2 regions of the Bacillus sp. 1NLA3E genome follow, and region 2 is predicted to be linked to the other one. Evidence: a T-box and tRNA genes for the amino acid it is inferred to sense, from the RefSeq annotation. Region 2 holds a T-box; the other holds one or more tRNA genes.
The links. A T-box is a leader RNA that pairs with one kind of tRNA and senses whether it is charged. The one in region 2 lies ahead of B1NLA3E_RS16680 (glycine--tRNA ligase), so its partner is inferred to be a tRNA-Gly.
Positions count from the first base shown of each region.

Region 1: it has a tRNA-Gly gene. The T-box ahead of B1NLA3E_RS16680 (glycine--tRNA ligase) is inferred to sense a tRNA for this amino acid. The anticodon was not compared.

Region 1 covers NC_021171.1:91,815-98,900, forward strand. The annotation lists rRNA gene B1NLA3E_RS00445 (23S ribosomal RNA) at 1-2,150, shown strand, start outside; rRNA gene rrf (5S ribosomal RNA) at 2,225-2,341, shown strand; tRNA gene B1NLA3E_RS00455 (tRNA-Val) at 2,352-2,427, shown strand; tRNA gene B1NLA3E_RS00460 (tRNA-Thr) at 2,446-2,521, shown strand; tRNA gene B1NLA3E_RS00465 (tRNA-Lys) at 2,537-2,612, shown strand; tRNA gene B1NLA3E_RS00470 (tRNA-Leu) at 2,628-2,712, shown strand; tRNA gene B1NLA3E_RS00475 (tRNA-Gly) at 2,737-2,811, shown strand; tRNA gene B1NLA3E_RS00480 (tRNA-Leu) at 2,820-2,908, shown strand; tRNA gene B1NLA3E_RS00485 (tRNA-Arg) at 2,919-2,995, shown strand; tRNA gene B1NLA3E_RS00490 (tRNA-Pro) at 3,002-3,078, shown strand; tRNA gene B1NLA3E_RS00495 (tRNA-Ala) at 3,093-3,168, shown strand; rRNA gene B1NLA3E_RS00500 (16S ribosomal RNA) at 3,345-4,894, shown strand; rRNA gene B1NLA3E_RS00505 (23S ribosomal RNA) at 5,098-7,086, shown strand, end outside.
Region 2 covers NC_021171.1:3,479,307-3,486,392, forward strand. The annotation lists gene dnaG (DNA primase) at 1-933, opposite strand, end outside; gene B1NLA3E_RS24235 (DUF188 domain-containing protein) at 1,014-1,403, opposite strand; gene B1NLA3E_RS16670 (pyruvate, water dikinase regulatory protein) at 1,728-2,543, opposite strand; gene B1NLA3E_RS16675 (helix-turn-helix transcriptional regulator) at 2,575-3,207, opposite strand; gene B1NLA3E_RS16680 (glycine--tRNA ligase) at 3,429-4,811, opposite strand; T-box leader at 4,870-5,039, opposite strand; gene recO (DNA repair protein RecO) at 5,127-5,885, opposite strand; gene B1NLA3E_RS24240 (YqzL family protein) at 5,918-6,061, opposite strand; gene era (GTPase Era) at 6,226-7,086, opposite strand, start outside.

The DNA.
Region 1 (7,086 bases), 1.4 Mb from region 2:
GCACGTTGAAAAGTGCGGGGATGAGGTGTGGGTAGCGGAGAAATTCCAATCGAACTTGGAGATAGCTGGTTCTCTCCGAAATAGCTTTAGGGCTAGCCTCACGTTGTAAGAGTCTTGGAGGTAGAGCACTGTTTGGACTAGGGGCCCTCATCGGGTTACCGAATTCAGACAAACTCCGAATGCCAAAGACTTATCCGTGGGAGTCAGACTGCGAGTGATAAGATCCGTAGTCAAAAGGGAAACAGCCCAGACCACCAGCTAAGGTCCCAAAGTATACGTTAAGTGGAAAAGGATGTGGAGTTGCTTAGACAACCAGGATGTTGGCTCAGAAGCAGCCACCATTTAAAGAGTGCGTAATAGCTCACTGGTCGAGTGACTCTGCGCCGAAAATGTACCGGGGCTAAACGTATCACCGAAGCTGTGGATTGACATCTTAGATGTCAGTGGTAGGAGAGCGTTCTAAGGGCGTTGAAGCTAGACCGTAAGGACTGGTGGAGCGCTTAGAAGTGAGAATGCCGGTATGAGTAGCGAAAGATGGGTGAGAATCCCATCCACCGAATGCCTAAGGTTTCCTGAGGAAGGCTCGTCCGCTCAGGGTTAGTCGGGACCTAAGCCGAGGCCGAAAGGCGTAGGCGATGGACAACAGGTTGATATTCCTGTACCACCTCTTTATCGTTTGAGCAATGGGGGGACGCAGAAGGATAGGGTAAGCGCGCTGTTGGATATGCGCGTCTAAGCAGTTAGGCTGGTAGCGAGGAAAATCCCGTTACCGTGAAGGCTAAGCTGTGATAGCGAGGGAAATATAGTACCGAAGTTCCTGATTTCACACTGCCTAGAAAAGCCTCTAGCGAGATAAAAGGTGCCCGTACCGCAAACCGACACAGGTAGGCGAGGAGAGAATCCTAAGGTGAGCGAGAGAACTCTCGTTAAGGAACTCGGCAAAATGACCCCGTAACTTCGGGAGAAGGGGTGCTCTTTAGGGTGAATAGCCTTGAAGAGCCGCAGTGAATAGGCCCAGGCGACTGTTTAGCAAAAACACAGGTCTCTGCAAAGCCGCAAGGCGAAGTATAGGGGCTGACGCCTGCCCGGTGCTGGAAGGTTAAGGGGAGAGGTTAGCCGCAAGGCGAAGCTTTGAACCGAAGCCCCAGTAAACGGCGGCCGTAACTATAACGGTCCTAAGGTAGCGAAATTCCTTGTCGGGTAAGTTCCGACCCGCACGAAAGGCGTAACGATCTGGGCACTGTCTCAACGAGAGACTCGGTGAAATTATAGTACCTGTGAAGATGCAGGTTACCCGCGACAGGACGGAAAGACCCCGTGGAGCTTTACTGTAGCCTGATATTGAATTTTGGTACAGCTTGTACAGGATAGGTAGGAGCCGTAGAAGCCGGAGCGCTAGCTTCGGTGGAGGCATTGGTGGGATACTACCCTGGCTGTATTGAAATTCTAACCCATACCCCTGATCGGGGTAGGAGACAGTGTCAGGTGGGCAGTTTGACTGGGGCGGTCGCCTCCTAAAGAGTAACGGAGGCGCCCAAAGGTTCCCTCAGAATGGTTGGAAATCATTCGTAGAGTGTAAAGGCACAAGGGAGCTTGACTGCGAGACCTACAAGTCGAGCAGGGACGAAAGTCGGGCTTAGTGATCCGGTGGTTCCGCATGGAAGGGCCATCGCTCAACGGATAAAAGCTACCCCGGGGATAACAGGCTTATCTCCCCCAAGAGTCCACATCGACGGGGAGGTTTGGCACCTCGATGTCGGCTCATCGCATCCTGGGGCTGTAGTCGGTCCCAAGGGTTGGGCTGTTCGCCCATTAAAGCGGTACGCGAGCTGGGTTCAGAACGTCGTGAGACAGTTCGGTCCCTATCCGTCGTGGGCGCAGGAAATTTGAGAGGAGCTGTCCTTAGTACGAGAGGACCGGGATGGACGCACCGCTGGTGTACCAGTTGTCTTGCCAAAGGCATAGCTGGGTAGCTATGTGCGGAAGGGATAAGTGCTGAAAGCATCTAAGCATGAAGCCCCCCTCAAGATGAGATTTCCCATAGCGCAAGCTAGTAAGATCCCTGAAAGATGATCAGGTTGATAGGTCAGAGGTGGAAGCGCGGTGACGTGTGGAGCTGACTGATACTAATCGATCGAGGACTTAACCAAAAACGGTGTTATTAGTTTTACAACTTCTTCTGCATTATCTAGTTTTGAGGGAATGAAAATTCCCAATTAAATAGTCTGGTGGCGATAGCGAGAAGGTCACACCCGTTCCCATACCGAACACGGAAGTTAAGCTTCTCAGCGCCGATGGTAGTTGGGGGTTCTCCCCCTGTGAGAGTAGGACGTTGCCGGGCTGTAATATATGGAGGATTAGCTCAGCTGGGAGAGCATCTGCCTTACAAGCAGAGGGTCGGCGGTTCGAGCCCGTCATCCTCCACCATATATTTTCCAAAAGTTTGCCGGGGTAGCTCAATTGGTAGAGCAACTGACTTGTAATCAGTAGGTTGGGGGTTCAAGTCCTCTCGCCGGCACCACTTAGTTTTTTGTACGAGCCATTAGCTCAGCTGGTAGAGCATCTGACTTTTAATCAGAGGGTCGAAGGTTCAAGTCCTTCATGGCTCACCATTTTTATTTGAATATGCGGGTGTGGCGGAATTGGCAGACGCACTAGACTTAGGATCTAGCGCCGCAAGGCGTGGGGGTTCGACTCCCTTCACCCGCACCATTTTCACAAAAAGAATATATAAACGCGGAAGTAGTTCAGTGGTAGAACATCACCTTGCCAAGGTGGGGGTCGCGGGTTCGAATCCCGTCTTCCGCTCCATTTTTTATGCCGGGGTGGCGGAACTGGCAGACGCACAGGACTTAAAATCCTGCGGTAGGTGACTACCGTACCGGTTCGATTCCGGTCCTCGGCACCATTTTAAATATGCGCCCGTAGCTCAATTGGATAGAGTATCTGACTACGAATCAGAAGGTTGTAGGTTCGACCCCTGTCGGGCGCACCATAAATACGGGAAGTAGCTCAGCTTGGTAGAGCACTTGGTTTGGGACCAAGGGGTCGCAGGTTCGAATCCTGTCTTCCCGACCATTCAATCTTCATTTGGGGCCTTAGCTCAGCTGGGAGAGCGCCTGCTTTGCACGCAGGAGGTCAGCGGTTCGATCCCGCTAGGCTCCACCAAATAAATAGTTGACAAGTCTTTATGAAATATGTTACTATTATAAAGTTGCTTATGCAGCTATTGCAAGTTGCTCTTTGAAAACTAAACAAACAAACGTCAACAATATTATTTTTTAATAGTGTGAATGACTTCGGTCATGACACTAGCCAACGTAACTTTTATGAGTCAATCAACTTTCTTGGAGAGTTTGATCCTGGCTCAGGACGAACGCTGGCGGCGTGCCTAATACATGCAAGTCGAGCGGATTGATGGGAGCTTGCTCCCTGATATCAGCGGCGGACGGGTGAGTAACACGTGGGCAACCTGCCTGTAAGACTGGGATAACACCGGGAAACCGGTGCTAATACCGGATAATCCTTTTCCTCTCATGAGGAAAAGCTGAAAGTCGGTTTCGGCTGACACTTACAGATGGGCCCGCGGCGCATTAGCTAGTTGGTGAGGTAACGGCTCACCAAGGCGACGATGCGTAGCCGACCTGAGAGGGTGATCGGCCACACTGGGACTGAGACACGGCCCAGACTCCTACGGGAGGCAGCAGTAGGGAATCTTCCACAATGGACGAAAGTCTGATGGAGCAACGCCGCGTGAGCGATGAAGGCCTTCGGGTCGTAAAGCTCTGTTGTTAGGGAAGAACAAGTATCGGAGTAACTGCCGGTACCTTGACGGTACCTAACCAGAAAGCCACGGCTAACTACGTGCCAGCAGCCGCGGTAATACGTAGGTGGCAAGCGTTGTCCGGAATTATTGGGCGTAAAGCGCGCGCAGGCGGTTCCTTAAGTCTGATGTGAAAGCCCCCGGCTCAACCGGGGAGGGTCATTGGAAACTGGGGAACTTGAGTGCAGAAGAGAAGAGCGGAATTCCACGTGTAGCGGTGAAATGCGTAGAGATGTGGAGGAACACCAGTGGCGAAGGCGGCTCTTTGGTCTGTAACTGACGCTGAGGCGCGAAAGCGTGGGGAGCAAACAGGATTAGATACCCTGGTAGTCCACGCCGTAAACGATGAGTGCTAAGTGTTAGAGGGTTTCCGCCCTTTAGTGCTGCAGCTAACGCATTAAGCACTCCGCCTGGGGAGTACGGCCGCAAGGCTGAAACTCAAAGGAATTGACGGGGGCCCGCACAAGCGGTGGAGCATGTGGTTTAATTCGAAGCAACGCGAAGAACCTTACCAGGTCTTGACATCCTCTGACACTCCTAGAGATAGGACGTTCCCCTTCGGGGGACAGAGTGACAGGTGGTGCATGGTTGTCGTCAGCTCGTGTCGTGAGATGTTGGGTTAAGTCCCGCAACGAGCGCAACCCTTGATCTTAGTTGCCAGCATTCAGTTGGGCACTCTAAGGTGACTGCCGGTGACAAACCGGAGGAAGGTGGGGATGACGTCAAATCATCATGCCCCTTATGACCTGGGCTACACACGTGCTACAATGGGTGGTACAAAGGGTTGCAAAACCGCGAGGTCGAGCCAATCCCATAAAACCACTCTCAGTTCGGATTGTAGGCTGCAACTCGCCTACATGAAGCTGGAATCGCTAGTAATCGCGGATCAGCATGCCGCGGTGAATACGTTCCCGGGCCTTGTACACACCGCCCGTCACACCACGAGAGTTTGTAACACCCGAAGTCGGTGGGGTAACCGTAAGGAGCCAGCCGCCTAAGGTGGGACAGATGATTGGGGTGAAGTCGTAACAAGGTAGCCGTATCGGAAGGTGCGGCTGGATCACCTCCTTTCTAAGGATATTGTCGTAAAGACAATCGGAACACAACACTTATAGTGATGTGATGTTGATGGTTTGTTTGTTTAGTTTTGAGAGAGCAATCTCTTAAAGCTTTTTTGTTCCTTGAAAACTAGATAATCGTAAGAAGAAGAATGTAAGACCGAGAAACACCACATTAGTTTTTTTCTCTCTTATATAATAAGAGATTAACCTTTAGGTTAAGTTAGAAAGGGCGCACGGTGGATGCCTTGGCACTAGGAGCCGATGAAGGACGGTACTAACACCGATATGCTTCGGGGAGCTGTAAGTAAGCTTTGATCCGGAGATTTCCGAATGGGGAAACCCACTGCTCGTAATGGAGTAGTATCTTTACCTGAATACATAGGGTATTGAAGGCAGACCCGGGGAACTGAAACATCTAAGTACCCGGAGGAAGAGAAAGCAAATGCGATTCCCTGAGTAGCGGCGAGCGAAACGGGAAATAGCCCAAACCAAGAGGCTTGCCTCTTGGGGTTGTAGGACACTCAATATGGAGTTACAAAGGAACGGGGTAAATGAAGAGGTCTGGAAAGGCCCGTCAAAGAAGGTAAAAACCCTGTAGTTGAAACTTCGTTCCCTCCTGAGTGGATCCTGAGTACGGCCGGACACGAGAAATCCGGTCGGAAGCAGGGAGGACCATCTCCCAAGGCTAAATACTACCTAGTGACCGATAGTGAACCAGTACCGTGAGGGAAAGGTGAAAAGCACCCCGGAAGGGGAGTGAAATAGATCCTGAAACCGTGTGCCTACAAGTAGTCAAAGCCCGTTAATGGGTGATGGCGTGCCTTTTGTAGAATGAACCGGCGAGTTACGATTACATGCAAGGTTAAGTTGATAAGACGGAGCCGCAGCGAAAGCGAGTCTGAATAGGGCGAATGAGTATGTGGTTGTAGACCCGAAACCAGGTGATCTACCCATGTCCAGGGTGAAGGTAGGGTAACACCTACTGGAGGCCCGAACCCACGCACGTTGAAAAGTGCGGGGATGAGGTGTGGGTAGCGGAGAAATTCCAATCGAACTTGGAGATAGCTGGTTCTCTCCGAAATAGCTTTAGGGCTAGCCTCACGTTGTAAGAGTCTTGGAGGTAGAGCACTGTTTGGACTAGGGGCCCTCATCGGGTTACCGAATTCAGACAAACTCCGAATGCCAAAGACTTATCCGTGGGAGTCAGACTGCGAGTGATAAGATCCGTAGTCAAAAGGGAAACAGCCCAGACCACCAGCTAAGGTCCCAAAGTATACGTTAAGTGGAAAAGGATGTGGAGTTGCTTAGACAACCAGGATGTTGGCTCAGAAGCAGCCACCATTTAAAGAGTGCGTAATAGCTCACTGGTCGAGTGACTCTGCGCCGAAAATGTACCGGGGCTAAACGTATCACCGAAGCTGTGGATTGACATCTTAGATGTCAGTGGTAGGAGAGCGTTCTAAGGGCGTTGAAGCTAGACCGTAAGGACTGGTGGAGCGCTTAGAAGTGAGAATGCCGGTATGAGTAGCGAAAGATGGGTGAGAATCCCATCCACCGAATGCCTAAGGTTTCCTGAGGAAGGCTCGTCCGCTCAGGGTTAGTCGGGACCTAAGCCGAGGCCGAAAGGCGTAGGCGATGGACAACAGGTTGATATTCCTGTACCACCTCTTTATCGTTTGAGCAATGGGGGACGCAGAAGGATAGGGTAAGCGCGCTGTTGGATATGCGCGTCTAAGCAGTTAGGCTGGTAGCGAGGAAAATCCCGTTACCGTGAAGGCTAAGCTGTGATAGCGAGGGAAATATAGTACCGAAGTTCCTGATTTCACACTGCCTAGAAAAGCCTCTAGCGAGATAAAAGGTGCCCGTACCGCAAACCGACACAGGTAGGCGAGGAGAGAATCCTAAGGTGAGCGAGAGAACTCTCGTTAAGGAACTCGGCAAAATGACCCCGTAACTTCGGGAGAAGGGGTGCTCTTTAGGGTGAATAGCCTTGAAGAGCCGCAGTGAATAGGCCCAGGCGACTGTTTAGCAAAAACACAGGTCTCTGCAAAGCCGCAAGGCGAAGTATAGGGGCTGACGCCTGCCCGGTGCTGGAAGGTTAAGGGGAGAGGTTAGCCGCAAGGCGAAGCTTTGAACCGAAGCCCCAGTAAACGGCGGCCGTAACTATAACGGTCCTAAGGTAGCGAAATTCCTTGTCGGGTA
Region 2 (7,086 bases):
AGCATCATAACAAATTGTTACAGACTGGCTATTTCGACGAATCATTTCTACATGTTCTTCTGTGAGAGATGTACCCATTGTGGCAACGCCGTTTACTACACCGGAACGGTCTGCCGCTATGACATCAGCAAAGCCTTCAAAAAGCACAGCTTGTTGGTGCTTTCGAATATGCGACCTTGCTAAATGATAGTTATATAAAATTTTACTTTTATTAAAGATTGCCGTTTCGGGACTATTTAGGTATTTGGGGTCTTCGCCCCCGAGCGATCTCCCAGAAAAGGCAATCGTATTTCCATTTCGATCAAAAATCGGAAACATGATACGGTTTCGGAACCTGTCAAGCGCGGCACCATCCCGTTCTCTTTTTGCAATCAATCCGGATTTTTCTAGCAGTTCAAGAGTAAAACCCTTTTTTGTTAAAAATTTGACGGTGTAGTCCCATGAGGACAAGGCATATCCAATTTGGAATTTTTCAATTGATTCAGTTGTAAATCCTCTTGATAACAAATACTCAAGAGCATGCTGACCATCTTTTGTATTTATTAACAAATGATGGTAAAATTTACGTAATAAATCGTGGGCATCCAACATTAATTGGAAATCCTTTGGGATCGTTTTAGCGGGAAGGTTAGTCTGAATCTGGAGATCGATGTTTGCCTTATCTGCTAACTTTAACGCTGCTTCTTGAAATGTTAGTCCATCCTTTTCCATTAAGAATGAAAATACGTTTCCCCCAGCACCACATCCGAAGCAATGGAAAATTTGCTTATCGGGCGAAACCGAAAATGAAGGGGTGCCTTCACCATGAAAAGGACAAAGTCCAAAATAATTGCGTCCTTGCTTCTTCAGTTGAACATATTCGCTTATAACATCCACTATATCAACTGATTGACGAATTTGATTAATTTTTTCTTCGGCAATTAATTCTGCCATGAAAACAACACCATCACAATCCTGTTACAAAAGAATTTTTCCAAATTTCGACAAAACCACAGTCGATTGTTTGATAAATCTCAACCGATCCCCCTTGGAATATGGTTTTGGACCTTTTCCATAATATCCATGACGGCGGGCCTTGCTGAAATGAATCTCAAATCAAGAGCTGTATCCATGTCTTTTTCTTTGTACAAAATTCCTTTTGGAGAGAGAACAGAATTCTCCTTTGGCAAAAGAGTGGAAGCTACCCTAATATCCTGGGTAACAACAGTATCCTTCTCCTCCTCAACATAAATCCAACATTCATCAAACGAGTAGTTGGACATGTGTCCATAAGATGTAACAAAAATAACCTCAAACAAGAATTCCTTTGCAACTTCCAATATTTCATGTTTGACTGGACGTGGCATCGACAAAAAGAGTCGTTTAGTTAATTTTATTACTAATAATTCTACATCACTCCACATATTCCTTCTTTTGAGATCAACTTTTAAATAGGGAAAAGTGTCGATTTTTTTTTAGTTGGTCTCCTTGACATCTCACAATAAATAGTTTATTCGTTCACAATCAACTCTAAACCTATTTCTGATACTTTTTATCACAAATTTTTATTATAGTATAAAACATTGCGTTTTTCTATTGAATTTAATAAAAAAATTTGAATCAAAGCCTCTTTAATCAGAGATTTTACAAAACCGACACAATAATTAATTGATTTTAATAAGATTTCGCTTGTCCCATAGAAAAGACTGACACCCTTCAGTGCCAGCCCTAAAGTAATTCTACATTCATTACCCATGTACCTTCTTTTGATACAAATTCAAAATAACATTTGCAGTTTCTTCAACTGCTTTATTAGTTACATCGATTACAGGACAACCAATTTTAGCCACGACTTTTTCAAAATAAGCTAACTCCGCTTTGATCCGTTCAATGTTAGCATAGCTTGCACTATCATTTAGTCCAAGGGAAATTAACCGTTCTCTTCGTATATGATTTAATTTTTCAGGACTTATTTTTAATGCAAAGCATTTATCTGGTGCAGATTTAAAAATTTCTTCTGGGGGATCCACTTCAGGTACAATGGGGACATTTGCTACTTTTAATCTTTTGTGAGCTAAATATTGTGAAAGTGGCGTTTTTGAAGTTCTTGATACACCAATTAAGACGATATCTGCTTTAATAATCCCACGCGGGTCTCGTCCATCATCATATTTAACCGCAAATTCAATTGCCTCTACTTTTTTAAAGTATTCTTCATCTAGCTTACGTACAAGTCCCGGTTCATTTGCTGGTGTCTTTCCACATAGCAACTCGATTTGGTCCATAAGTGGTCCAATCAGATCGCAAGCATGAATGTTTTCCCTAATTGCAATTTCCCGCATATAGTTGCGAATCTCTGGTTTAACCAATGTATATGCAAGCATCCCTCGGTCTAATTTCACTAAAGAAATTACCTCATCTATATTTGTCTTATCTTCTACATAGGGAAATCGTTTAATTGTTACATTTGCACCATTAAATTGGCTAATTGCCGCTTTGGTAACTAACTCAGCTGTTTCCCCCACTGAATCAGATACAACATAAATAATTGGTAGCTTATTCATTCCTTTAAACCATCTCCTAGGGTTGTTTAGCCTATTCTCCCGATGCAAGAGCGACAAAGGCTTTTGTAATGTTCGTTTTCGTTATCCGTCCAATTACTTCAAAACCCTTTTCCGTTTCTTTTACAACAGGTAAGGCATCAATTTGTTTTTCAATTAATTTGATTGCAATGTCGATTAACAGCTCTTCTCTTTGACACATTGTTATATTAGGCATTCTGGTCATGATAATATTTACTGGCAAAGCTGCCAATTCCTGTTTGCCCAGGCTTGCTCTTAGCAAATCTTTTCTAGATAAAACCCCAACCAAAATCGACTCCTGGTCCACGACAAACAATGTTCCGACATCCTCAAGAAACATAGTAACAATAGCATCATAAACAGAGATATTTTCATGAACCACGACTGGAATGGACTGATAATCTTTTACATATATTTTTTTTAGATTTTCTGTTAATAGCTGAGCTCCTGATTTTCCGGTATAAAAATATCCCACCCGAGGTCGTGCATCTAGAAACCCTGCCATAGTCAATATAGCTAAATCCGGCCTAAGAGTCGCTCGTGTTAAACCTAGTTGATCAGCTATATGTTCACCTGTTATTGGCCCGTTTTCTTTTACAATCTGGAGAATTAGATCTTGACGCTTATTAAGTTCTATTTTCCTCACCACCTTTTTAGAATGCGGATGCGGCTTTTAACTCCGAGCCCCTTGGCCGCTGATCTGACAACTAATGTCGAAAAATTTATATTACTCTTAACAAGGCTATACTATATAAAAATATTATATACTATTAAATCTAGATGAGAAGAACTGAATCCATGTGTTTATTGAAAAAAGTGCGGATATTCCGCACTTTTTCCTTTTCTTCTTCACAATTTCCTTCTAAATTAGAATTCAATTTTGCTTTCGATGAATTCAACTAATTTTGAAATAGGTAGACGTGTTTGTTCCATCGTGTCACGGTCACGAACGGTTACCATTTTGTCATCTCTAGAATCAAAGTCAAACGTGATACAGAAAGGAGTACCGATTTCATCATGGCGGCGGTACCGTTTTCCGATAGATCCTGACTCATCATAATCAACCAAGAAATGCTTAGCTAATAGATCGTACACTTCATTTGCGTCTTCTGATAATTTTTTAGAAAGTGGTAAGACTGCTGCTTTAAAAGGTGCTAATGCAGGATGTAGGTGCATAACAGTTCTTGAGGTGCCATCTTCCAATTGTTCCTCATCATAAGCATCAATTAAAAAGGCAAGTGTAACACGATCTGCACCTAATGATGGCTCAATGCAATAAGGAACATATTTCTCATTTGTTTCTTGATCTAGATAATGGAAATCTTCACCCGAGAATTCCATATGTTGCTTTAAATCATAATCGGTTCTGGAAGCAATTCCCCATAGCTCACCCCAGCCAAACGGGAATTTATATTCAAAATCAGTGGTCGCATTACTATAGTGAGATAATTCTTCTTCACCATGATCGCGCAAACGTAACTTATCAGTGCTCATTCCTAGCGATAATAGCCATTGCTCCGCAGTCTGTTTCCAATAATCAAACCATTTCAGCTCTTCACCTGGCTTACAGAAAAATTCTAATTCCATTTGTTCAAATTCCCTTGTTCGGAACGTAAAATTACCAGGTGTTATTTCATTACGAAAGCTTTTACCAATTTGAGCAATTCCGAACGGAAGCTTCTTGCGCATCGTTCTTTGCACATTTTTAAAGTTAACAAAAATGCCTTGGGCTGTTTCAGGGCGAAGGAAAATTTCGTTCGTACTCGACTCAGTTACCCCTTGGAAGGTTTTGAACATCAAATTAAATTGACGAATACCTGTGTAATCAAGACTTCCACAATCGGGACAAGCAATTAGATGCTCCTTAATTAACAATTCCATTTTCTCAAATGAAAGTCCGTCAACTACCATTTCAATGCCTTTTTCATCAAGAGCATTTTCAATTAATTTATCAGCACGATGTCTCGCTTTGCATTTTTTACAGTCAATCATAGGATCGTTAAAGTTTCCGATATGGCCAGATGCTTCCCATGTTCTTGGATTCATTAAAATTGCAGCATCAAGACCTACGTTATAGCGAGATTGCTGTACAAATTTTTTCCACCAAGCCCGTTTAATATTATTTTTAAACTCAACTCCTAATGGTCCATAATCCCATGTATTTGCCAAGCCTCCGTATATTTCCGAACCCGGAAAAATAAAACCTCTGTGTTTCGCATGGGAAACAATTTGCTCCATATTAACGCTCATCATCCATACTCCCTTTCATTTACCAAATAAAAAAACTCTCGTCCCTATGCATAAAATGCATAGGGACGAGAGTTAACCCGCGGTTCCACCCTATTTGCTGCTAATAAGCAGCCTCTTCATAACAAATTGCTCCAGAACGCCTTCCTTAATGCTTTATATCTAGCTCCCACCATTCTAGACTCGCTTTATTAAAGGTAATTAAGTACTTCTTTCCTTCTCTGCAACATATTAAATTTAATTCGATGTTAAAGGATAGAAATTATATTGTCAAGGGAGAAAAGTGAAAGCAACACACAATGCCGTTGTAGTGACATGTTACGATAGCATATCTCTCATTTTATCCATTTGATTTAAAAATTTTTTTGTTTTTAAATGTAAACCGGAATACTCATCATAATATGCCGTTATTACCTTTTTCAGTTCCGCTTTTGTTTCAGCTTTCACGTCAATATTTCCTAACCGTGATAAATCAAAATAATAAAATATCCTTAGAAGTTTGACTGTGGCTGGGGTAATTTTCAAAGCATACCGATCTTTATTTACACACTGATGACATATTAAACCGCCTTCTCTAAGAGAAAAAGAAAAATGTCCATCTGTATTTCCACAAACTGAGCACTGGTCTAAACATGGGTGTAAGCCGAAAAGATCCAACATCTTCATCTCATAGATATTCGCCATAATATCTAAATCGTATCCCTCATTCATTAAGTTCAGCGTTTGGTAAAGCAATTCAAACAAAAAAGGATTAGGGGTTTTTTCATCTACCGTTGCTTTATCAGTTAATTCAACAACATAACTTGCGTACGCTGTAATAAAAATATCCTCGCGAATGGACCTTAGGGAAGAGATTATTTCACCTTGTTGAAGGCTTCCTAATCCACTTCCTTTTTGAATTAGGAAGTATCCATATGTAAAAAGCTGGGTGATAGCTGAAAGTCGACTATTTGGCTTTTTCGCTCCACGAGCCATCACACCAATTTTCCCCCATTCGCGTGTATATAGAGTGACAACCTTATTGGTTTCACCATAATCCGTAGTTCTAATGACGATGCCTTCACATTTTTGAAGCATTAGCAGTCACCATCCACTGCTATGACACCAACCTACGAAATGGGAAAATCAATTTCTGCTAGCTCATCATCCTGATTACCGGGTATTTCTGGTTTTTCCTTCTCAATTTCCTTGAAAAGAAGATAAGTATCAATATTACCTGTGCTTGAAAAAACTTTCCAGGTAAAATCTAACATCGAAAACCCCACCTTTCAAATATTCAACTAGCAATTCCTAGAATCCCAAATCCCTTACAATTATCATAGCCTGTCAAATGAAAATCATGAGACGAAAAAATTGTAAATTGGTATCATGCATAAATTTCGTTCATTGCAAATAGTTTAATTAGGGTTGCAAATCATTAATATTCATCATCCCTAAAACCAAAGTCTCTTAGCTGTCCCATTTTATTACGCCAATCTTTTTGTACTTTTACCCAAAGCTCTAGGAACACTTTTGATCCAAGCAGATTTTCAATATCCTTACGCGCTCGTTGACCAATTTCCTTAAGCATTTTCCCTTGTTTGCCAATGATGATTCCTTTTTGGGAATCCCGTTCGACAATAATTGATGCCATTACATGAATCGTTCCCTTTTTATCAGATCGATCAAGTTTCTCCATTATCACGGCGATAGAATGGGGTACTTCCTCATGGGTTAATTGAAGTGCCTTTTCCCGTATTAATTCAGTTATGATAAATCGTTCAGGATGGTCTGTTACCTGGTCTGCTGGGTAATATTGTGGTCCTTCAGGTACATACCGTTTTATTTGTTCTAACACTTTTTCAATATTATTACCTTGAAGAGCAGATATTGGAACAATTTCTGCAAAATTATATTTTTCTTTATATGAAACGATGATTTCAAAAAGCTTATCAGGATGAACTAAATCAATTTTATTGATAACAAGAAAGATAGGGGTTTTCACTTCCTGGAATTTTTCAAGAATAAATTCCTCACCGCGTCCAAAGCCTTCCTCAGCATTCACCATAAATAGAATTAAATCTACTTCCCTAAGAGTGTTAATTGCCACTTTCATCATAAAATCGCCTAGTTTATGCTGTGGTTTATGAATCCCTGGCGTATCAATAAAAACCAACTGGGCATCATCGGTAGTTAGAACACCCTGCACCTTATTCCTTGTTGTTTGTGGTTTATCGCTCATTATTGCAATCTTTTGACCAACAACTTTGTTCAAAAACGTTGATTTCCCAACATTTGG